4 regions of the Paenibacillus sp. FSL H7-0690 genome follow, and region 2 is predicted to be linked to each of the others. Evidence: riboswitches for the same ligand, from Rfam matches in the RefSeq annotation. Region 2 holds a riboswitch; each other region holds the start of a gene.
What was found. Region 2 has a riboswitch for cyclic di-GMP ahead of MHI32_RS29715 (NPCBM/NEW2 domain-containing protein). Riboswitches for the same ligand answer to the same signal wherever they lie in the genome.
Positions count from the first base shown of each region.

Region 1: it holds a riboswitch for cyclic di-GMP, as region 2 does, so the genes downstream of both, MHI32_RS03570 (transglutaminase-like domain-containing protein) here and MHI32_RS29715 (NPCBM/NEW2 domain-containing protein) in region 2, are expected to answer to the same signal.
Region 3: it holds a riboswitch for cyclic di-GMP, as region 2 does, so the genes downstream of both, MHI32_RS02245 (anti-repressor SinI family protein) here and MHI32_RS29715 (NPCBM/NEW2 domain-containing protein) in region 2, are expected to answer to the same signal.
Region 4: it holds a riboswitch for cyclic di-GMP, as region 2 does, so the genes downstream of both, MHI32_RS10535 (DUF6612 family protein) here and MHI32_RS29715 (NPCBM/NEW2 domain-containing protein) in region 2, are expected to answer to the same signal.

Region 1 is NZ_CP150281.1:781,184-787,238, reverse strand. Features, by position in the region: rRNA gene MHI32_RS03575 (16S ribosomal RNA) at 1-989, opposite strand, end outside; gene MHI32_RS03570 (transglutaminase-like domain-containing protein) at 1,357-2,166, opposite strand; cyclic di-GMP riboswitch class I at 2,180-2,260, opposite strand; cyclic di-GMP riboswitch class I at 2,335-2,417, opposite strand; gene MHI32_RS03565 (class D sortase) at 2,531-2,893, opposite strand; gene MHI32_RS03560 (hypothetical protein) at 2,923-3,195, opposite strand; gene MHI32_RS03555 (GtrA family protein) at 3,298-3,705, opposite strand; gene MHI32_RS03550 (glycosyltransferase family 2 protein) at 3,692-4,672, opposite strand; gene MHI32_RS03545 (phospholipid carrier-dependent glycosyltransferase) at 4,770-6,055, opposite strand, start outside.
Region 2 is NZ_CP150281.1:6,751,730-6,757,784, reverse strand. Features, by position in the region: gene MHI32_RS29730 (helix-turn-helix domain-containing protein) at 238-633, shown strand; gene MHI32_RS29725 (EAL domain-containing protein) at 630-1,667, shown strand; gene MHI32_RS29720 (hypothetical protein) at 1,778-2,350, shown strand; cyclic di-GMP riboswitch class I at 2,508-2,594, shown strand; gene MHI32_RS29715 (NPCBM/NEW2 domain-containing protein) at 2,853-6,055, shown strand, end outside.
Region 3 is NZ_CP150281.1:481,679-487,733, reverse strand. Features, by position in the region: gene MHI32_RS02265 (hypothetical protein) at 21-1,196, shown strand; gene MHI32_RS02260 (signal peptidase I) at 1,198-1,788, shown strand; gene MHI32_RS02255 (TasA family protein) at 1,879-2,487, shown strand; gene MHI32_RS02250 (helix-turn-helix domain-containing protein) at 2,657-2,986, shown strand; gene MHI32_RS02245 (anti-repressor SinI family protein) at 3,094-3,249, opposite strand; cyclic di-GMP riboswitch class I at 3,277-3,361, opposite strand; gene MHI32_RS02240 (2-oxoglutarate dehydrogenase E1 component) at 3,832-6,055, shown strand, end outside.
Region 4 is NZ_CP150281.1:2,426,806-2,432,860, forward strand. Features, by position in the region: gene MHI32_RS10515 (pseudouridine synthase) at 1-106, shown strand, start outside; gene MHI32_RS10520 (Cof-type HAD-IIB family hydrolase) at 368-1,168, shown strand; gene MHI32_RS10525 (DUF4179 domain-containing protein) at 1,321-2,934, opposite strand; gene MHI32_RS10530 (RNA polymerase sigma factor) at 2,918-3,436, opposite strand; cyclic di-GMP riboswitch class I at 3,641-3,732, shown strand; gene MHI32_RS10535 (DUF6612 family protein) at 3,850-4,698, shown strand; gene MHI32_RS10540 (NADH-dependent flavin oxidoreductase) at 4,871-5,974, shown strand; gene MHI32_RS10545 (CapA family protein) at 6,053-6,055, opposite strand, start outside.

The DNA.
Region 1 (6,055 bases), 940 kb from region 2:
TTCTTCGCGTTGCTTCGAATTAAACCACATACTCCACTGCTTGTGCGGGTCCCCGTCAATTCCTTTGAGTTTCAGTCTTGCGACCGTACTCCCAAGGCGGAGTGCTTACTGTGTTAACTTCGGCACCAAGGGTATCGAAACCCCTAACACCTAGCACTCATCGTTTACGGCGTGGACTACCAGGGTATCTAATCCTGTTTGCTCCCCACGCTTTCGCGCCTCAGCGTCAGTTACAGCCCAGAAAGTCGCCTTCGCCACTGGTGTTCCTCCACATATCTACGCATTTCACCGCTACACGTGGAATTCCACTTTCCTCTTCTGTACTCAAGCCACCCAGTTTCCAGTGCGACCTCAGGTTGAGCCCAAGGTTTAAACACCAGACTTAAATAGCCGCCTGCGCGCGCTTTACGCCCAATAATTCCGGACAACGCTTGCCCCCTACGTATTACCGCGGCTGCTGGCACGTAGTTAGCCGGGGCTTTCTTCTCAGGTACCGTCACTCCGGTAGCAGTTACTCTACCGGACGTTCTTCCTGGCAACAGAGCTTTACGATCCGAAAACCTTCATCACTCACGCGGCGTTGCTCCGTCAGGCTTTCGCCCATTGCGGAAGATTCCCTACTGCTGCCTCCCGTAGGAGTCTGGGCCGTGTCTCAGTCCCAGTGTGGCCGTTCACCCTCTCAGGTCGGCTACGCATCGTCGCCTTGGTGGGCCGTTACCCCACCAACTAGCTAATGCGCCGCAGGCCCATCCCTCAGTGACAGATTGCTCCGTCTTTCATTCTTCTCTCAGGAGAAAAAAGAAATTATCCGGTATTAGCTACCGTTTCCGGTAGTTATCCCAGTCTGAAGGGCAGGTTGCCTACGTGTTACTCACCCGTCCGCCGCTAAGTCACTTTGAAAGCAAGCTTTCAAAGTGACTCCGCTCGACTTGCATGTATTAGGCACGCCGCCAGCGTTCGTCCTGAGCCAGGATCAAACTCTCCAATTAGTATTGAAAAGAGCGATATGCTCATTTTGAAACATCTGACGAGAAAATTAATTCTCTAATTTTGGATTTCACTTACGTGATTTCCTACTCACTCGTTGTTCAGTTTTCAAAGATCAAGTTCTCGTTGGCGCCGTTTAATGTCTCAGCAGCAACTCTTATAATATATCATGTTGTTTTCAGAAATGCAAGCTTTATTTTTCGAAGCTTTTTATCAGCCTCGTCTATATCGCCTGTACGCTGTCTAACAACGCTTACCTATAATACCCCAACTATTAATAGAAAAGCAACCCCTAATATAAAAATAAACAACTAGCTTAATAATTAAGCCAGTTGTTTATTTAATAGAGTTATGTTTCTAGCGACGAACTTAATAGTATTTTGCCGCAGTATATTTGCTTGAGGCTTTAATTAAATCGGTTTTCTTATCACTCTTTGCAAGTCCTGCATCCACTGTAGTATCAATGGTAACCCACTTCCCATTAAGCAACACTTCGTTCCATGCATGATATTGCGTAACGTAGCTTGTATTCCCCATTACCAACTTAGCAGGAACATCTACACTCCGCAGCATTGCGGCAAAAAGAGAAGCGTAATCATAGCAAATCCCTTTTTTAGTAGTCAATGTCTTATCGATGCTTGGAATATAATCAGTAGTTACACTATTAGCAAGAGAGTAATCATATTGTACATTCGCAACTACATAGTTATAGATCGCTTTAACTTTCTCTTCGTCTGTTGTTTTGCCTTGTACTAATTGTTTAGCTTTGACAATCGCTTTATCAGAAGAACTCCATTTCACATTCTGTACGGAGCCCAAATATACGGAATTCGAGTCACTCATGGTTACGTCTACTACTTCGGAATATAATGCTTTGTATTTATTGCCGGTTGTGTTCTCCAGAACAGAAACCTTATAAGTCCCATTTCCTTGTTGCAAAGGGAAGTCCTCAGCTTGTCCAGAAGCATACAAGTTATATGTATAGCTGCTGTTATCTTTGGTGATCATGAGTTTGATTCTTTTATCTTTCGGAATATCATAGTTAATACCAATAACACCTTGAGCCACTTTGGATGTAATCAACCAGCTGGCATCTGCACTTGCAGCTTGAGCTGTACTTACCGGAACTGAAGTCATTAGGACGAATAACGCCACCAGCATAAAATAAACCTTTTTCACGGATAAAACTCCTTTCGGTAGCTGGCTGCCATCCTTTCGGGAAGGCCCTTTAGCTTTGCGTCCCTACCTTTCGATAGGTTTGCCGTTATCGTATAAGCTCTATCTGTTCTAGCTTTACTAGATATAATTGATAGAATCCATTTGAAACAAACAAAAAAAGCCTCTTCATTCGGTAGCTGGCTGCCATCCTTTCGGGAAAAGGCCCTTTAGCTTTGCGTCCCTACCTTTCGGAAGGTTTGCCGTTATCGTGTTTAGCTTTCATAGTATAATACTATCATATTTATAGTTGTGAACAAGACCTAATTTACTAGATTACCCATTATTTTATAAATATCTCCCGGTATTTGTGTTTTCTTGTCATTCACTATTCTCCTTTTGTTAATTTGGCATGAACAATCAGCCGATGCGTTGGATTCACTAGCGGATCACATGTAATCAGAGTAAGAATCTTATCCTTGTCATTCCCGTCAAGAACGGAGACATCACTCGGATCTACAACAGAAATATCGTATACCTCATAGTTAAACACCTGATCACTAGTCTTTACCGTGATAACATCCCCCACAACAACCTCATTCAATCTGTTAAACAAACGCCCCGTAGTTCTAGCCCGATGCGCCGCGATTGCAGCATTCCCGATCTCTCCAAGGGGTGCCGTTTCTTTCATATGGGCTGCAGCATGTTTCATATTAGCTTTTGTAGCCCCTTCTAATACAGGCAGCTTCAAATCAATCTTATCGATTTCAATTAGTGCGATTACTTTGCCACCGACTTCAATCTCCGGTTCAGGCTTTTCTGTCTCTTGGGGTTGGGGCTGTGCCGGGCATCCAGAACCGATTCCTCTGCTAACAGCTGAGTAACTTCAGCATACCTGCTCTTCAGATCTGGCTGGGGAGTACTATCGGCAGTGCTTAGTTCAGCCGTTTCTAATAACTTCTCCTGCTGCCTGTCGTTGTACCATTCGTTAGCTGTCGGATATAACATGATAAGTATCCCAGCCAGTATGAGTAAATAGGAGAATTTACGCAATGTTATTCACCTCCGTATATTGTTTCTATGGTTATATACAAATCAAGCAGAAACAGCTACTTGCCTTTAAGCATAGCAACTCCTTCTGCCTGAAATTAATGTTTAAAATACCCATTTACGACTTCCAAAGAAATTGATGATCACCGTGATAAAGGTAACCAGCACCTTGGAGATCAAGACTTGAATACCTAGTTTGTCTGTCAACAGATGCATTAGCAGCAGTGATATTCCGAGCACTACCAGATTCAGCACGATAAACTTGACCAGCTGCACGCGGTCGAAGCCTTCTTTATTCCCCCGGTTGCGATCACGAAAGGTTACTTTTTTATTCAAAATAAAGCTATTCGCCGTGCCTGCACTATAGGAGATCACCTGCGCCAATGCGTATACCATCCCTAGTGAATTCAACAATGTAAAAATCACAAAATCAATAAGCGTATTGAGCAAACCTACGGCATTAAATTTGAGGAACTGTATGAATGCAGCGCGCAAGTTCTTATCTGACATCATTGTGGTCCTTCCGGCGGTCCAGTTGTTCTTCGTTCTGGTAGCCTTTAGTCTCACTAACAATATATAGCGGTCTATCTTTAGACTCGTCATAAATCCGTCCGATATACTCCCCAATCACACCCAACAGCATCAGAACGATACCGTTAAAGAGCAGATTAACGCCTACAATGGAAGCCCAGCCCGGAACCGTCCAGGAGGTAAAAAATATCTTTTGAAACAAGACGAAAAATAAATAGAGAAAGCTAGAGAATGAAAGGAAGAATCCAATATACGTAGCAATCTTAAGCGGCTTATGTGAAAAAGAGGTGATGCCATCTAACGCAAAACGAATCATTTTCTTCAGCGGATATTTGGTTTCTCCGGCAAAACGTTCTTCCCGTTCATATTCCACCATAGTCTGCTTGAAGCCAACCCAGCTCACCAAACCTCTGACATAGCGGTTCTTTTCTTTAAGTCCCCGCAGGACATCACATACCTTACGGTCAATAAGACGGAAATCGCCTGTATCCGTAGGAATATCCACACTTGTCATACTGCTGAGCAGGCGGTAAAAAAGCTTCGCGGTGACCTTTTTGAACATCGTTTCTCCGTGGCGCTTCAGGCGTTTCGCATATACAACGTCGTAGCCCTCTTTCCACTTCTCGATCATTTGCAAAATGACCTCCGGAGGATCCTGAAGATCAGCGTCAATAACAACAACCGCTTGACCTTCGGCATAGTCCATGCCAGCTGTAATCGCTACCTGATGTCCGAAATTACGCGAGAAGTCAATCAGCTTGACATGCTCGTCTCGTTCACAGATCTCCCGAATCATCTGGGCGGAACGATCACGACTGCCGTCATTGACGAAGACCAGCTCATAAGTATCGCCGCACTCGTCCATTACTTTTTTCAAACGTTCATAAGTATGGCTAATTACTTGCTCCTCATTGAACATGGGTACAATCACACTATATCTGGCTTTCACCTTTATTCCTCCTACAAGCTTTTTGGAGCGTTACATCCATCTACACTTCATAATAACGCTGCATGCATAAACTTATTTTATAGATTTTTATTAAATCCTAGAAAACCCAAGTAGGGAACCAACGCAGCATATCTTTCACGTAATCTCCACTGACCTGCATCCCTGACAGTACCGGGTAGAAAGCGATAAAGAGCAGCAAAGCAACAGCTACATAGACATACTGTACGTAACGGGCCTCAGGGAATTTAGTATCCAGCAACTTCATTATATATACAATACCAAGAATCATAAATGGCACCATAGCAAAATAATGGTAAATAAATGTTTCTCTTGGGACAAGCATCCACGGAACATATTGCGAGAAGAAGGCAATCCAGATCATGTAGAGATTCTTATCTTTACGTTTCAGCGTAATCCACAGTGTTGCCAACATTGCAAAAATACCCGTCCACCAGATAAGAGGATTCCCCATAGTCACTATACTGCTGACCTGACCTTCCGGCAAACCTTCACCACCGCTAAAGAACCAGACCGGTCTCTTCATAAACGGCCATTGCCACCATGAGGAAGCAAAAGGATGTGTAGCTACAAGCTGGCTGTGGTAGTTGTACATATTCTTTTGGGAATCAATCAAACCTTTTATAGTGAAGCCCTCTGCTGATGCAGATAACCCCGGTACAAAAGATAAGCTATAAATAATTACTGGAATAATTACAAAGAACCCGATACAACTAGCCAACGTAATAATAGTCTTTTTCCAAAAAGAATCTACTGCTTCACGACAGGTGCCCAGCAATTCCTTGTCTTTAATCTTCCCCTCTGCCAGCAGGCGTCCGGAGGCTTGGTATTCTCTGTAGCGTTCAAAAAGGGAGATAGCCAGCATAATGGCCAGCCCTGCTCCTCCATAGAGCACAATCCATTTCGAAGCTACGCCGATTCCGAAGAATAAGCCAGACCAGAATAACGGAATTAATGTTTTTCTTAAAGGCTGCTTGTAGAAATTCATTGTGTAATACCGCTGCATAAAATAGAACATCAACATAATGAAGAACACTCCGTATACGTCAATCGTGGAGATTCTTGTCTGTGTGAAATGCATGAAATCCAGCGCAAACAATCCCGCCGCGAGGGCGGCGTATTTGCTTTTCTTAAACAAACGCAGCGCCATTACATATATAAGAGGTAACATGGCAACTCCGAAAAAGGTTCCGATAATACGCCAGCCGAATGGATTGACCCCGAACAGCTCCATACCTATGGCAATTAACAGCTTGCCAAGCGGTGGATGCGTATTCTCGTAAGGCACAATCCCGTGCGTATATTCATAAGCTGTTCGCGCATGATAGATCTCGTCAAAATAAGTACTATTCATAAAGTTAGAAT
Region 2 (6,055 bases):
TGTTATTTATAAACGATACATCCTCTTTGCTCTAATTGCTCTAAAATGTCTGTTCCCTTCAAGCTGTGATTCCATCTGAGATCCAGTTTCTCTAATCGTTCAAGCTGTAAAAGGGAATTCGGAATTTCATGAATGGATCTCCTTTGTAAATCGTATTGGCATCAAGCCTATGTGACAACGTTACGATAGAATATAACAGGATGATGATTTATTATCAGTATGTTGGCATACAAAACTATGGAATGTGGATCATGCCTACATTATCTATTCGGGGATTATGGCGATCTGGAAGTGATCCATCCCTCCAATATAAGAGTGCTGTCTGCGGTGGCTATGAATGATACTGTATTATTTGAGATTAAACATGAGCCTTTTAAGCAGATGTTTGCCGATTACCCGTTGATTAAGGAGCAATTGATGCTGCTGCAAATGGACCGTTTATTTTTATCGAATCGGTTATTACATGAAATGAAATTTCATGATGCGAGAGCGCGTGATATGATCGGAACGTTAAGGGAGACGGCTACCCTTGTGCTTAAAGATCTGCAAGAACAAAAGATTATTGAGATTCAACATCAGCAGATCACCGTGTTAGACCCGGCGTATTTACTGGAGTATACGGATTTCGATTGAGAAGAGCCGTTCCGGGATTCAGAGAATCGATTATTAAAGGGGTTATGAATGTGGCTTGTAATCATTGTGTAGTAAGAGATCTGAATTTTGAAATCAAGGCTCATGGTGAGCTTAATCTTAGGGTTTTACCTGAGGTTATTCATCACTTGAGTAGAAGTAATACGATACATAAGGTGGAAGAAAATGTGATTACAATTAAGGAGGCTGGGGTGCGGGATTTTCTGGATTTCTGTAATGACCATATGGAGTCGGAGCAGGTTGAATTCCGTATAGATGACCAAACATGGAGACCTCTATCCGAATTACCCACTGTACTTGATATGGAGTGGATTGATGAGGTTATCACTAAGGGTCTTGTTACTTGCTACTTCCAACCGATTGTGAACGTAAGGGAAGAGATTTTTGCATACGAGCTCCTATCCAGATTTAAAAAAGAAGACGGATCTCTTATCTATCCTAATGAGATTTTTGCGGCGGCAAGGAATCGTGGGCGTTTATATGCTTTAGACCGGTTATGTAGAATGACGGCTGTAAAATATGCTGCACCCTTAAATAAAAAAACGTTTATTAATTTTATCCCAACGTCGATCTACGCTCCAGAGTTCTGCTTAAGATCAACCGTTGAACTGGCCAATCAATTAGGCGTCGATCCTTCTCTTTTTGTCTTTGAAGTTGTTGAGACGGAGAAAGTGGATGATCTCGCTCATTTGAAAGCTATTTTGACATATTACAAGGATCGGGGATTTGAATACGCTTTAGATGATGTTGGTGAGGGCTTCAGCACGATCGAGATGTTATTGGAGCTTAAACCCCATTACATGAAGCTGGATATGAAATATGTTCAGGGTGTGTCCAGCGATCTGAACAAACAGAAAATAGCAAAGCAATTTTTAGAAAAAGCTTTAGAAATCCAATCCGTTCCTTTAGCAGAAGGTGTGGAGTTTAGAGAGGACTTTGAATGGCTTAAGCAGAGTGGTTATCAGTTGTTTCAGGGATATTTATTTGGAAAGCCTGATCCTATTCCCAAACAGTAATCCTAATGAGTATATATCCGTCCAGAGGATGAGATGAATTTCAGGTCAGAGTCTGAGTACAGCCAACCCCCGCGGTTGTATAATTTAGGTAATTTGAAAAGGGGGACGGGATGGATATGAAATGGCATCAATTTGTAACGCGCTGGGCGGATTCTAGGGGCTTTGATGGACGAGAGATTGATTATCAATGGCCTTCTCCTTCATTTCCGGTCATCAGTATTCGCAGTAATCTAGGGCGATACTCAGGTCAAGCGTATGGCCGTGGAGGTAAACCCCGTGTGAAGACAGCCGTTGGATTAATCGCTATTGGAGATGTAGCTGTTGGCTTGATTTCCATAGGTGCGATAAGCGTGGGCGTATTATCCTTAGGAGCAATATCACTGGGAATGTGGTTAGCGATCGGAGCAATAGCACTTAGCTGGCTTGGCTTCGCAGTGGGAGCGATTGCGATTGCAGGCGTGGCTGTAGGAGCGATCGCAATCGCGGAAAAAGCGTTGGGGGCCATCGCCATAGGGGATACGGCGTTTGGTGCGATAGCGATAGGCAGGATCGCTGGGGGTGCCATAGCTATCGGACAATGGGCATATGGTGTAATCGCAGTTGGCGAACATGGTTTCGGATTAATTCCCATCACGGGCGATGTGTGGAATTGGTTCCGGCGTTTGTTTGGATCGGGGAGTTAAGTAGACCTACAGTCCTAAAGGATGCCCTTCTCTTCCGGGATGGTCGATAAATAATATCTATCACATAAGAAAAACTAATTGCAATTACCTATATTCATTTCATACCAATTAATCATGCGATCCGATCTAGGCTTATGTTACTCTTTGAATGTATTCGAAACTTCATAGGCAAACCTATGGAAATGTAGGGACGCAAAGCTAAAGGGACTAAGGTTATCATAACTATTGTCAGCCAGCTGCCAAAGAGTGTGTAACGCTTTTTGTTAAAATATAAGAAAGTATAAGTTATACACCTATACTTAATATCTTATATTTCTCGCTTAAACGCTTACCGTCCTTATAAGGACGCCGAAGGCGTTTATGCTTGTTAAGGTTTAATAAAAATTAAGTCTTAATTTTTAGGCGACTTTATACGCAATCAAGCTACTCTTTTGGGGTAGTTTTTTTTGTGCCCATTTTTGGGCACTGGAGAGATTCATATGACATCTGGGGGTAAGAAAAGATGAAGAAAATGATTGCGATCGCTACATCGGCGGCCATATTGGCCAGTTTTTCAAGTGAGGCAGGTTATGCTTTAGCAAGTGAGGTAAGCAAGGTAAATGTAACAAAAACAGTGGCGCAAAGTAAGGTTAACTTATTAAGCAACGCCTCGGTTATTCCGTTTGAGCTGTACGGCAAGGATGCTCTAAATGCCTATAATGAGGTTTTTAGAATGAATCCAGCAAATATTAAATCCATCACAAATAACGGTGGCAACTACTCAGGCTCGCCTATAGCTAAGGCTATGGATGGGGATATGAGCACGCATTGGGAGACTGGCAAACCGAATAGTTCAACGTTTACGAATGAGATTGTATTTGTTTTCAATGAGTCCACTGAATTAAATAGAATGGTATACGCGGCTAGGCAATCCGGTGCGAAAGGTAAAGGTTTTGCTCAAGAATTTGATATCTACGGCTCCACTACCGATGCGGGTGATTTTACGCTCGTGTCTTCTGGAGAATATACAGGCTCAACCGGTGATGTAGTGGAGATTCAGTTCGCACCTACGACTTTTAAGAGACTTAAATTTGTCTTCAAAAAAGCGAACCAAGATTGGGCGAGTGCGGCTGAGTTTTCTTTTTATAAAGAGGATAGTGTCTCTGCTAAAATGAAAAAATTATTTACAGATGATACCTTGAGCCAAGTTAGTGCTGCCTTTAATACGACAGAGAAATTAACAGCTTTAGAGAATGAAGTGCAGGCACATCCACTGTATGCGCAGTTTAAAGAAGAGATAGAGAATGCAAAGATCCTTTTGGAGAACCATCAGGTAGAGGCAACGGTAGCCAAGGTTTCGAAGCTAAAAGGGTATGGAACAGCCTATGAAAATGCCTATAGCCAAGCTTATAGAATGCCGAATGCAAACGTATCAAAAGTAACGGTGAACGGTGGAAGCTACTCAGGTACGAAGCCTGAATATATGCTGGATGACCAGCCCACTACGCATTGGGAAACGAACAAAAACAATGATGCAAGCTTCACGAATGAAGTTGTGTTTGAACTAGCGCAAGCGGAGGTGCTGGACAGAGTAGCTTTTTTAGCTAGAGATAACCGCAAAGGATTCCCAGAGGCTTTTGAAATCTATGCATCAGAGACGAGTAAAGGAGAGACCTTCCAACTTGTATCTAGCGGAACCGCGATTAGTACCAATGACTTTCTGGAATTTAAATTCGAACCGACGAAGTTTAAAAGATTAAAATTTAAGTTCACAAAAGCTAATATCAACAGACCTTTTGCGGCTGAATTTAGATTTTATACAGAAGATAAAGTAAGCGAAGCAGTAAATGGCATTTTCACAGATGGAACGATGAGTGCGGTTGTGCCTGCTTATAATAGCGTCGAAGCAATCAACGAATTAGAAGAAGCGGCAAAAGTACATCCGCTCTATCCAATCCTGAAAGATTCTTTGGATTTAGCTAAGAAGCTAGTGAATGGTGAAGTTCAAACCGAAGGCACCATCATTGAGGCGGAACAACGTGGAGATATGAAAAAGCATGCGCAGGAAAACCTGAGAATTGGTTTTGGTACGAACAACCAGCCTACAGGTCTCGTTGCAATGCCTGGAGATACGATCAACGTTTATGTGGACGCAGCTTCTAACGATAAGCTACCTTCTTTAGTCTTTTCTCAACAAGAGGCCGCTTGGAATGTTTGGGCTAGAGGTGTGCAATTGCGTCCAGGTAAGAACATTATAACCGTTCCTGAATTTGCTACGAATAGTTATTATGCACATGAAGTGACTAAGGGCGGTACAGTGTATATCGTCAATCCATATACAGCTGAGGAACAAGGGAAAGCGCCATTGATCCGCTTCGAAGGTTTAGAAAAGATTCCTTTTATGACCAAGACCACGGATCCAGAACAATTCAAAACCTTCTTAATCACATACAAACAAAGACTGGACGAAGATAAAGCGGCTCATCCAAATGTTCAAGATCGTAAACTCATAGATGTGGTAGAAATGGCCAGCGATCATGTTATTTTCACAGGAACGGCGACGGAGGCGTACAACAAATATATTACGCAAGGAAATAACCCGCTGGACACCGTAACTGGGTATGACACCTGGATGAAGAGCATTTTTGCCTTCTATGGCTTGGATGGCAGTAGCGAGATTCATGATGCCAAGCTAATTCGTGAGAATATTCGCTTGATGCAGCCTTATGGTGCGATGTATGCAGCGGGAGATCATACAGGGATCCAACTTGGAACAGTAGGAACCATGTTAGGTGATTTTAATAAAGCCTATCCGGGCTGGGGACTGAATCACGAAATTGGGCATCGCTTGGCTATGGGTGAACGGGAATATGGCGAAGTAACTAATAATATGGTGTCTATGTTTATGTCTGTCGCAGCGAATTCGATAGATAATCGTATACCGTATGAATCAGATATCTATAAATATGTCCTCGAAGAAAATAAAGTGGTTATGAATCAGCAGGGCTTATTTGCACAACTCGGAGCCTATTGGCAGCTGGAGCTGGCACATCCGGGATACTGGACAGAGCTGACCAAGCTATATCGGGAGCGGAAGGTCACCCTTACCAACGGTGACAATTCCAAGCAGCAGTATTTGGTGGAGTTCTCTTCCGAAGTGCTGAGTTTAGACTTAAGCAGCTATTTTGCCAGACATGGCTTCACTGTGAATCCTGAGACAAAAGCGAAAGTAGCCAAGTATCCGGCACCGCAAAAGTTATGGTATTTAAATAACTCGGTGATTAATTATGAGGGAACTGGAATAGCGGATAAAAATCTGGCCATTAAGGTTAATATCACACCTAACACCACGGCTAGAACGAACACGTTAAGTTTCAGTATAGATAAAGAGCTTAAGCAAGACTTTTTAGGATATGAAGTGTATAGAAATGATGTGTTAGTTGGTTTTACAGGAACTGACCAATTTGTGGATCAGAATGTAGATGCGAGTATCAACTATACGTACAAGATCGTCGGTTATGATAAAAAGCTGAACCCACTGAAGCCCGTACAGGTTAAAGCCTTTAAGCCAGCCTTGTCTGTTGAAGATCAGCTCACTTTAAAGCTTAATCAAACCTTTGATCCGATGAGCTATGTAAAAGCGGCTAACTATCTAGGAAACGATATTACTGCAGATGTCTCTCTGAAAGCCAATAACGTTGATGTAACGCAAAAAGGCAACTACGA
Region 3 (6,055 bases), 640 kb from region 2:
TACGTATACTGCAATCAGGAATGGCTGTCTCCGTCTTATTTCTATATACCTCGCAGCAAGTTGGTGGTACCTATGGAGGCTTTGGAGCCGCTACGCAAACCACTAGCACGATTAGCTTTTGCGAAGTATTTCCGAATTCGATCAAGGCACTGCTTACAGAGTTCAAAGAGCATGTTAATCGAGCGCTCACTTTAAAAGAATCACTACAGCCCTTTTCCTCATCAGCTAACTACTCGGACGTTTCGGGAATAGAAGGGATGTCGCTGGAAGAGCTTGATGTCGCTGCAGAAGAGATTTCTTCGCAAATAGCGGCGCTTCAATCCCAAATAGATAGCGTTAACGAGCAACTGGCGGCTAACAGCCAAATTTGGAATCAAATCCACAATGAGCTAAGTGCAGCAGCAGCCTTACTCTTCCAGATAGGAGGATATATGACTTCTCTAGATTCCAACTGTCTAGAAATCAAGGACGAGCAATTTTTCAGAGATTTACAAAGCAGCCTGAATCAAAGCGGTGTGATCTCGGAATCCTTGAATGCTTCCTTAAATGGAGTTATTAGTTACCTAACCTCCATACACGATGTTGGTCTTCCATTCGCTTCGGTAGTTACCAGTGATGTTTATGGACAACTTGAATTACGCGAAGGAGAGTTCCCACAGCCACTGCCATTCCTGATTACCTTCACTCAACCAGACGGCGTGATCTCTAGCGACCTCACCTCATCTTATGAAGCTCTAAATACCGAATTGACTAACCATAAAGAATCGGCAACCTCAGGTATCACTACCCTTCAAGATAAACTCCAATTGATCAGTCAGACTCGCGAGCAAAAACTAGAAGAGCTTGAAAAAGCTCGGCTAGAAGAAGAGCAAGCAAAGAAAGAAGAAGAAGCGAAAAAAGAAGAAGAACGTTTGGCTGAGGAGAAAAAGCAACAAGAAGCCGAGGATAAAGCGAAAGCTGAGGCAACCCCTCCAACATCAGGCGAAACTGCTCCGGAAGCCCCAAATAAAGAACAACCTGAAGCCCCAGCCACTGATCCGGTAAAGCCGGAAATTGACGAAGAGCTCACAATTCCAAAAGATGTCCCTCAGCAAGAGGCTCCACAAGAGACGCCAAAGGCGGAAGACAGTACGACTACCCCGCCGGTAGCAACCCAAGCTCCTTCGGACCCTCAACCTGAGAAAGGTGGAGAATAAGATGCGAATTAAAAAAATTATCAATAATACCCTATCGAGCTTAATGCTTGTGATCTTTATTCTGCTGGTGGCAGCCGTAGTGTTATCCAAGGCCTCCGGCGGTGAACCTGCTTTCTTCGGATATGAGATCAAAACCGTACTCTCAGGATCGATGGAACCAGGAATTCAGACAGGCTCAATTGTCGCATTAAAACCCGGAGGGGATATGAATCGTTTCAAACCAGGCGATGTCATCACCTTTAGGAATGAAGATAATCTGCTCATTACTCACCGGATTGTAGAAGCGACCGTCAATAACGCTACTGGTGAAGCTGTTTATCGCACTAAAGGCGATAACAACGACGCGCCCGACATGAACCCTACCAGTTCTGTGAATGTTGTAGCTCAGTATACCGGGGTCACTGTACCCTATGTCGGTTACGCTATGAATTTCGCGGTTTCCAAAGCTGGAAGTGTAGTCCTCATGATCGTGCCTGGCTTGATGCTTCTGCTCTATGCTCTGTATACCTCTTGGAAGGCTGTAGCTGCATTAGAAAAGAAAAATGCTGCCCTACTGCCAGCCTCACCGCCCCCAACAGAAACACAGCCCTAAGTTGATTGTCCACTTCCGCTTACGAACCGGAAGATACAATATATAAATTTTATAAAAAATTCAAACACAAATTTGAGGAGGAATTTTATTATGGGTATCAAGAAAACATTGGGTCTTGGCGTAGCATCTGCAGCACTGGGTTTATCATTAATCGGCGGAGGAACCTTCGCATACTTTAGCGACACTGCGCAAAGCACAGCTACATTCGCAGCGGGCACGCTCGATCTGAACTCCGACCCTTCTGTCATCGTTAATATTCCTAACCTGAAACCAGGTGATACTGTAACTAAATCCTTCAAATTGAAAAACGATGGTTCGCTCGATATCGGATCTATTATTCTGAATACATCGACTCAAATCACGGATGCTAAAGGAGATAACTACCTGGATTTAGCCGAGTTCATTAAAGTTAAATTCCTTAGAAATAATGATAAAGGAGTACCTATCGTCTCTCCTGAAAATGTAGTTTATGAGACTACACTTGCTGCTTTAAAAAGTCAGCATCCGGATCTCGTAAAAAATACAGGTTGGGATCAACTCTTTACCGAAGCATCCGGTATTAAAGCCGGTACCAACGACAGCTTCTCCGTCCAATTCGAATTTGTGGAAAATAACCAAGATCAAAATATTTTCCAAGGCGATAGCTTAACACTGACTTGGGATTTCGTAGCTAAACAAGGTGCGAAAAAAGACTACTAAGATCAATAAAGTAATTTAATAAAATACTCGAAGAGCAGCAGATCCTGAATCCGGCCACGGATAAGCAGATTGCTGCTCTTCTCTTTACAATAAACTTTGTCCGATTTATTGATATTTGCTATACTAATAACAAAAATTACGGAGGGGCGTCAGCATAGTGCCACAGAATATGGGCCAACGTATCCAGCAGCTCCGCCTAGACAAGGGTTTCTCCCTATCTGAGCTTGCGGACAGAGCAGATGTGGCTAAGTCGTATCTTAGCAACGTGGAGAGAAACATCCAATCCAATCCATCCATCCAGTTTATCGAAAAAATCGCTGACGCGCTTCAGGTATCCATTCATGCCCTACTCTATGGAGTACCCAATGATGCAGAGGAATCACATTTAGATTCGGAATGGTTCCGATTGGTGCAGGAAGCTATGGACTCAGGCATTAGCAAACGCGAATTCAAAGAATTTCTGGACTATCAGAAATGGAAGCTCGATCAAAAGGATTAATACTTCCTACTAATCTGGTATGATCCTCTCTTCTACTAAATCATATCGAAAAAGGACACAGCGAAGAACCGCTGTGCCCTTTTTCGATATGTAACCCCTCTAATGTATTACTGCACGATCTGCACAGTTTTCTCATGAAAGAACTGGCGGATTTCATCTGCCTTAATGCCAGCCTTCTTAGCTGCTAATAATAAATGTACCCACTCTTGATCCAGATCAATAAACTGCTGTTCTCTGTTGCTACCCTGGTTGGACTTTTCCAAAAAATCTCCCCCTAAGATTTTACGTCCCCAGGCAATCCGGCTGTCATAGTATCTCTACCTTAGACCCGCGACTTTGTGCCCCTGCCTTTCGGCAAGTTTACCTTTTACTGGACCCTTTTCACGAAAGGATCTACTTAAAAAACTATAAAATTACTATCTGCAATAACATTATACAAAAAGAAAGCGGAAAAGTGTGTCGATTCCTGGTTACTTTCTATTTTAAAAACGAAAAATAAAAGATTTTTTTTCAAAGATCTTGTCCGATTATCACGATACTCGTCCGTTACATAAAATAAATTGTACTAGCAAAATAAATATTTACTGACCTAATAGTTAAAAATAAGGATAATAGAATCATTTTAATAGGCCTTTAGAATGGGTAATGAGAAGAAACACCCTTCTTTTCATTAGAACAAGCTAACCCATACCATTTTGCGAACGTATTGGACGAAAGAATGAATTGATTACAGTGGCCGAAAGTAGCACAATAAGATGAGAAATGAAACCGCAATCATCACAGCTCCAGTAAGCGTTGACACAAAATGTCACGTATGGAGTTCATCCGTTAAGGAGGATGTATTCATGGCAGCCAAAGAGCCCTATAACGAATCCATTTGGAGTAAGTATTACGGACCCAATTTAGGCTACATTCAAGAAAGATATGAACAGTTTGTGAAAGATCCCTCCACCGTAGAAAATAATTATCGCGAGCTTTTTACAAATTCGGGACCTCCTCCCCTAACTCCGGATAGCGAACCGGCTCCTCAGCCGCGCATCTCGGGAGACACCGAATGGCTTAGAAAAGCAGTAAGAGCTTCCAAGCTAATCGCCAATATTCGTATATATGGCCATATGGCCGCTGAAATTGATCCGCTGGTACGCGATCAGAATCCCATGGCAAAATATCTTGAGCTTGAAACCTATGGGCTGACCCGCGAAGACCTGATCGCACTGCCTGCCACGCTTATATGGGAAAATGCGCCGAATGATGTGCATACCGGATGGGATGCCGTGCAACGTATGCGTCAGGCATACACCAAGACTATCGCCTATGAATTCGGGCATGTGCATGAAGAAAAAGAACTGCAATGGCTAAATAGACAGGCAGAATCCACCAGCTCACCAGCACCCCTAAATAATACAGAACGCAAAGAGCTCCTGAACCGCCTGATTCAGGTAGAGCAATTTGAAACCTTCCTCCACAAGACTTTTGTAGGTCAGAAGCGTTTCAGTCTTGAAGGCAATGATGCTCTTGTGCCGATGTTAGATGAAATCGTACGTGCTGCTGCACATGACGGTGCGGAGCATATTTTGATGGGCATGGCGCATCGCGGCCGCCTCAACGTTCTTGCACATATTTTGGGCAAACCTTATGATATCATATTTTCAGAGTTTCATCATTCTCCGAACAAGGAGCTTTTCCCTTCCGAAGGCTCCACAGGCATTAACTATGGTTGGACAGGTGATGTGAAATACCATCTCGGTGCAGACCGTGCTGTCCGTGAAGGAGAAACCGTACGCACAAGAATAACACTAGCGAATAACCCAAGTCACTTGGAATTCGTCAATCCGGTCGTGGAAGGTTTCACTCGTGCCGCACAAGAAGATCGGAGCACTGCAGGACTGCCGAAGATTGATACCAGTAAAGCTATGGCGGTGCTGATGCATGGCGATGCTGCTTTTCCAGGTGAAGGAATTGTTGCAGAAACGCTTAATATCGGCAAACTTCAAGGTTATCAAAATGGTGGGACGATCCATATCATTGTTAATAACCGAATTGGTTTTACGACTGAAAGTGAAGATTCCCGTTCTACGCATTATGCGAGTGACATCGCCAAAGGGTATGAAATCCCAATAGTCCATGTCAACGCTGATGACCCAGAGGCCTGCGTAGCAGCTGTACGTTTAGCTAGCGCATACCGCCATCAATTCAAAAAAGATTTCGTAATTGATCTCATCGGCTACCGCCGTCATGGTCACAACGAAATGGATGATCCTGAAACCACACAACCTATTGTCTACGGTAAGGTTCGCAATCATCCAACCGTCTACAAGGTTTATGCAGAGAGACTGAAAAACGAAAAGGTTCTTACCGCCGAAGACGTACAAAAGATGAATGCTGAAGCAGAAAGCGTATTGCAGCGTGCGTACGATAATATGAAGGAAGGCAATCATAAGAAAAAAGAACCCAAAGCCTTCATTCCTCTACAAACGGACCGCGCAGCGGCAAACACTACAGCGGTATCCATCTCCAGCCTGCAGGAGATCAATCGTGAACTGTTGACGGTTCCTGCTGGATTCCAGGTTTATCCGAAGCTGGAGCGCATTTTACAACGTCGTAAAGATGCACTGAATGAGGGTGAAAAGGTCGACTGGGCACTGGCTGAAACATTAGCCTTCGCTACCATTCTGAAAAATGGAACGCCCATCCGACTGAGCGGTCAAGATGCCCAGCGCGGAACCTTCGCACATCGCCATCTGGTGCTGCACGACAGTAAAACAGGAGATTTATTCTCTCCGCTGCATCAGCTAAGCGATTCCCGTGCCTCCTTTGGCGTATATAACAGTCCACTGTCAGAGGCATCAGTATTAGGCTTTGAATATGGTTATAATGTGTTTGCACCGGAAACCTTCGTAATCTGGGAAGCACAGTATGGTGATTTCGCCAATGCGGGTCAGGTTATTTTTGACCAGTTCATTGCCGCTGGACGCGCAAAATGGACACAGCGCAGCAATCTCGTCATCATGCTGCCGCATGGCTACGAAGGACAGGGACCTGAGCACTCCAGCGGTAGGCTGGAACGGT
Region 4 (6,055 bases), 2.6 Mb from region 2:
ATCTATGGGAGAATTGAAGCTGGACGAAAGCCTGCCACTGGGAGCTAGTCGTGAACTTACGCTAGAGGAACTGGCACTCTTAAGTACAGAAGCATTAGAACAATAATATAGAGAAAAAATGGTATGTAAATTGAATTTGGAAACTTGGGATTAGGGAATGAAGTGGCGGAGGGGAAATTTGGAACTGTAAAAGCGATAGCGACCGCCTTTGTTTCCGGATTTCAACCACTAGTAAACGGTATAAATCAAGAAATCTGGAAACAACAGCGGCTGGAAGTCCAAATATTAACCGCAGTTGCGACTGAAACTTAACTCAAATAGCCAGGTTCAATATATATAGAAAAAGAAAGACAAGGATGGTGGGAGTATGAGATACAAACTGATTGCACTAGATGTAGATGGTACACTGTTGAATGATGATCACCACTTGAGCACTGAGAATAAAGAAGCTATTGCTGAGGTTACGCGTCTTGGCGGGCAGATCGTGTTATGTACCGGCCGCAGTCCGCAGAACTCGATTCCTTTTATGGAGGAAATGGGGCTGTCTGGTTATGTGCTGGGTCATAATGGAGCTGCTACGGTTCGTGTGAAAGATCGGGAAGTGCTGCATCAATACGGTATGGATGCTCGTGGTCTTGACCCTTATATTGATTATTGTAGAAAGCATGATATTCATTATGATGTGAATACGGCTTTTGATATGTATGTAGATAATGTAGAAAACCTGACCAAAGAAGCCAATTATATGTATGAACACTTCCGTATCATGCCGGCTACACTGCCAGCATGGGAAGATTTCCGTGAACCGGTTGTTAAGTTTACTGTATTTACACAACCAGAAATCCTTGACGAAGCTGAACGTGAATGGCGTACTTGGACCCATGAGTACAATATTTTGCGCAGTGGTGAATTTTTCGTTGACTTGATGCATCCGGAAGCCTCCAAGGGCAACGCCTTAAAGAATCTGGCTGTGAAGCTGGGAATTCCGCAAGAGGAAGTTCTTTCGATCGGTAATTATTTTAATGATATTTCTATGCTTACATACGCGGGTATGGGCGTTGCGATGGATAATTCTCCGGTTGAGGTCAAAGCGGCAGCGAATGCTGTCACGGGGTCTAACAACGAGCATGGTGTGCGAGATGCGCTGGTTAAATATTGTTTATCTTAATAATGGAAAGCATAAAGCGGACTTGAGTCCGTTCTATGCTTTTTTTGTTGTGAAGGAAATAAAAGAGATACATAAACAGAAATGATTTTATCCATAAATAACCCGCCCTTAGGATTAACTAGAAAGGGCGGGACATAGATTAACTTCCTGCATTAAAGTTTAATTTCCTCGTTCCGGCTAGGATCGCTATATTTATAGATTCCAGGGTTCAGTTCGATTTTTTCGTCGAAAGGGATATCTTTGTAGCTATCAATATTAGTTCCTGTAGATATCATGCCCTTAGGTGTAATTTCAGGCACCACTTCTTTGCCATTAATCCGTAACGTAGTTTGGTTAACGCTTTTGAAGCCAGAAGATTTGGATGTTGATTCGACAATCAAATTTTCGCCCTCAGTATAGTAAGTGAATTCAATTTTTAACCCATCGACATCAAGTGAAGTGAACTGCTTTTCTTCTTTAGGTTTGTTTATAGTGATCCAATTCTTAGTAGTATCACGTTTCTCAATGACAGCATCCTTTAATATAAGTTTCATTGGAACATCGGACCAGTCGTTATACCATTCCGGAGATTCGAATTGAAATAAATGCTGGTAGCTTTCGGAATGATCTCCTTTCAAATTCCAACCCCCAGTGATTGTTTGATCACCTATAACCAACTGAGCGGTATTATAGTGGACAATTCCTTTTTTAAGCGAATCATTTTCATCTATTAGAATTTGGATATCCAAAGGGGTAACCACTAGCTGATCTAAGGTTATGCCGGTCTTTTCTTGAAATTCAGGACTGTTATACAGTTTCTTAGTGTAAATCGCCTCACTTGCTTTTTGTCCATCTGCTTTAAAATCGAACTTCCACGTACCTGAAAATCGTTTCGCTTCTTCAATGTAACTAAAATGAAGACTAGCTTCCTTCCAATCTGATTCAGTTATATTGAAAACCTGTTCAATAAATAAATCCGATCCTTCGTTAGGCATGATGGTTGGAATTGCTTCATTCTTTTGACCACCAGTACTAACTACCAAATGTGGATTACCCCGTCCTAAGTCAGATGGTGATGCAGCGACTTTGTAACGGATAATGGTTTGATTGGAAACATATCGAACGGATTCGATTTGAATGCTTGGATATTGCTTAACTCCAGTATTGATAGTATCCCCTGCTTGATGATTAGATTGTAAGGGAATATTCCGATCACTGTAAAAAATGAGATTCCGTGCTTCAAACCTGTAGTCCTTTTTATCATCCTTTAATGTATCAGGTGTCTCATATACTCCAATGAGTTTCTGGCTTTCAGGATCGTATTCTAAATAACCGTATACCTTTGCCTTGGCACCGGATTCACTAGTCATGATGTTTTCCTCTGTAGCAAATCCAGTATATTTGGATAGATCAGATTTAGTATCAAGTGATAACAGCATTTTCATTTTTTCTCCATCAGTTACAACACCGTTCAAATTCATTGTTACTCCTGAACTGGAAGTTTGAAGATTATACTGTTGACCGATGCCGTTATTTAATGCATTGCTCACACTTCGACCACCAATTTTATCCCAATTAATCGTCATACTAGCGAATACAGGAATGGCTACAAGTAAGAGGCAAGAGAAGACAATACTGATAGGAATAACCTTTTTATTAGACCTAGGAGTATTCTGGGAGGCATGCAGATTTCTTTGACGTGTATAAGCTTCTTGTTTTATGGCAGTCCACATCAAATCATAATCCGGTCGGGGAATATGTTTATCTTTTTCAATATAGAGACTCATTACTATTCAGCTCCTTTAGTTGGGTTCCACCCATTCTATTTAGTATTTTAAGTCCCTTGTTCAGTCTGGATTTTACAGTTCCTTCGGGTATGCTCATAACTTTAGAGATCTCGGGTACAGTCAATTCGTTTATAAAACGAAGGACTACTACCATTCTGATTTTGTCGGGAAGCTGACTGTATAACCCTTGTAATTCTTTTTTAGTTTCCTGTCGATCCAAACGTTTTTCTACAGGGTTTGATTCCTCAGACCTGGATAGTAAATAATTACGTACTTCTTTCATCCACCCCGTCTTACGCCTTTTGATCACACTGTTGCACTCATTCGAAGCAATTCGTAAAATCCAAGCTTTCAAGTTTCTTACCTTCGACTTATCCGCTAAGATAACTTTTACAAATACCTCTTGGGAAATATCCTCCGCATCTGCCTGATTTTTCATTAAGTAGTAACAAAAATAATATACTTGTTCTTTATAGAGCTCGAAAATTTCCCGGTCACTCATTTTGCTGCACCCCCTGTCTTTGCTGTTCTCATTAATAAGACTTATAAGCGTATGTAATCGTTCATTTTTCATTTTGATTGTAGTATTTCTTCTGAGTATCATAGCGAATTCGAATGGAAGATAAGTCGTTTACAGGTAATTATAACCATGATAAAATTAGCGGTGGGACATGCGTCCGTAATCTAATTAAAACTAATTGAATGTCCGCGTTAAAGGTAAAATCATCGAAAGATGATGACACAAAGTCATGGGTCTAAAGCCTTTCGACAGAAGGAAATGATCGCCAGGCCGCCATAGGGATGTCTTATGAAGCATAAAGGATAGCTCTAAGAATATGTAGTCTATTTTGAGCTCTTTTATTATTTCGACCTATACGGCGTTACATTATCGCAAGGGGCCGAAAGGGGAAGTACATGAACAGTTTTTTCAAAACAATAGGTACTAGTTTGGCAGTAGGTGCTTTATTGCTGTCCGGAACGATCGGATGGATGTCTAATCCAGGAGTAGTGTCAGCAGCTACCTCAACAGTAGTAACCGCGGATCAGATGATCAGCAAAGTAACGGCAGCCTCCAAAGCAATAAAGAATTTCCATCTGGATGTGACCAAAAAACAGGATATTCAAAGCGGCGGGGTGCGTATCAGCAACACCAACACTCTGAAGCTGGATATCAACCGTCTGCCGAATTTTGCCGCAGCAGGCACTGTCGCTAGTAGTCTTTTAGAAACATCGTACAGTCTATATGCCAATGACAAGGAGTTTTACTATCTTGTAGACGGAAGTGAACTGATCGATGAATCTGAAGATGAAGGTTACGACGATGACGGGGAGCCAATCGATCCTGATGCACAATATTGGCTTGGACTGGAGAAAACGGAATGGGATGCCTTTTACTCTAAAGGCCAATACGATCCTGTTTCCATGCTTGATTCGGTCAAAAGTTATAAAAAATCCATGAAAGTCAGCACTGCTGGCGCACAAACAGTCTTACAATTCACGGTAACCGATCCGACAGCAGCTAAGGGGATAATCAAACTCTATGACCAGGAGAACCTCTGGGATGGAGAGACAGTTCAACCCAAAAGCGTAACGTGGAAATTATTCGTCAATACTAAGACCTGGCAAACGGAAAAGCTGATAGTCGATCTGAGTTATGTGCTGGTAAGTGATGGAGCCAAAGATACATACACCACGAAAATCGAAGCTAAATATTCCAAAAATAATAAAGGTGCAGCCATTGTAAAACCGGCCGAACTAGAATAATAAGGACGATTCATAACGAGCGAAAAGCGCTGTTCAGCGGAACAGCGCTTTTTGTTGTATCCAACAGCAGTTCTTTATTAGTTGACAAGAATAAATCATTGCTGTAATTTATATGTATGCGCATGTATATAATAATTTATCTAAATATAATTTAATGAAAGTTGGGAAAAAGATGATAGCACTAGACACAGCATTAACTTTTCGCAGAGGGCTGACATTAAAAAACCGAGTGGTTATGGCTCCAATGACCACTCGAATGAGCTTTTATGACGGTGTAGTAACACAAGATGAATTGAAATACTATTCGCTAAGAACGGGCGAAGTAGGTGCGGTCATCACTGCGGCAGCAAATGTACAAGAGGGTGGAAAAGGATGGGAAGGTGAACTTAGTGTTTCCTCCGATGAATTTATTCCTAGCCTCAGCCGATTAGCATCTACTATTAAACGAAATGGAACAAAGGCTATTTTACAGCTATTCCATGCAGGAAGAATGACAGATTCAAAAATATTGCGTGGCGTACAACCCGTTTCCTCCAGCGCCATTGCTGCCGAACGCCCGAATGCAGAAATTCCAAGAGCATTAACAGAAGATGAAATTTTCGGTGTAATTGAGGATTTTAAAAAAGCGACTCAACGTGCTATTCAAGCTGGATTTGACGGGGTAGAAATTCATGGAGCAAACACATATTTAATCCAACAATTCTTCTCTCCACACTCCAACCGTCGTGAAGATCAATGGGGCGGAAGCTTAGAGAAAAGATTTAATTTCATTAACCAATTAGTGGATGCAGTTATTGCTGTCGTTGACAATTCAAAGGTTAAGGATTTTATTGTCGGGTATCGTTTTTCTCCAGAAGAATATGAAGAGCCTGGAATTAAAATCACCGATACCTTTTATCTTATTGATAAATTAGCTGATAAAAAGCTGGATTATCTGCATATTTCATTAGGGGATTTTAAGAAAGTATCTGCATCAGAAGATTTTAAAGAAAAATCAATCCTGCAATATGTGCATGAGAAAATCAATGGCCGAGTACCTTTAATTGGGGTAGGAGATATCCGTACCAAACAGGACGCAGAGGACACGTTGACAAATGCTGAATTAGTAGCAGTAGGACGATCTCTTATCATTGATCCTCATTGGACAAGTAAAGTACTGGAGGGTAAAGAAGATCTCATCAGAAGAGTACTTGCTGATCAAGATAGAGAAGAACTTGTAGTAGAGAATGGTATTCTAGAATTCCTTAAATTAATGATGCCTGATCGTTTACGCTAAACCCAAACCCAGTTTTGAGGTCTAAATCTATAACGTTCCGCGGTAAATTCCGCGGAACGTTATTTTTCTGTAACGACTCTA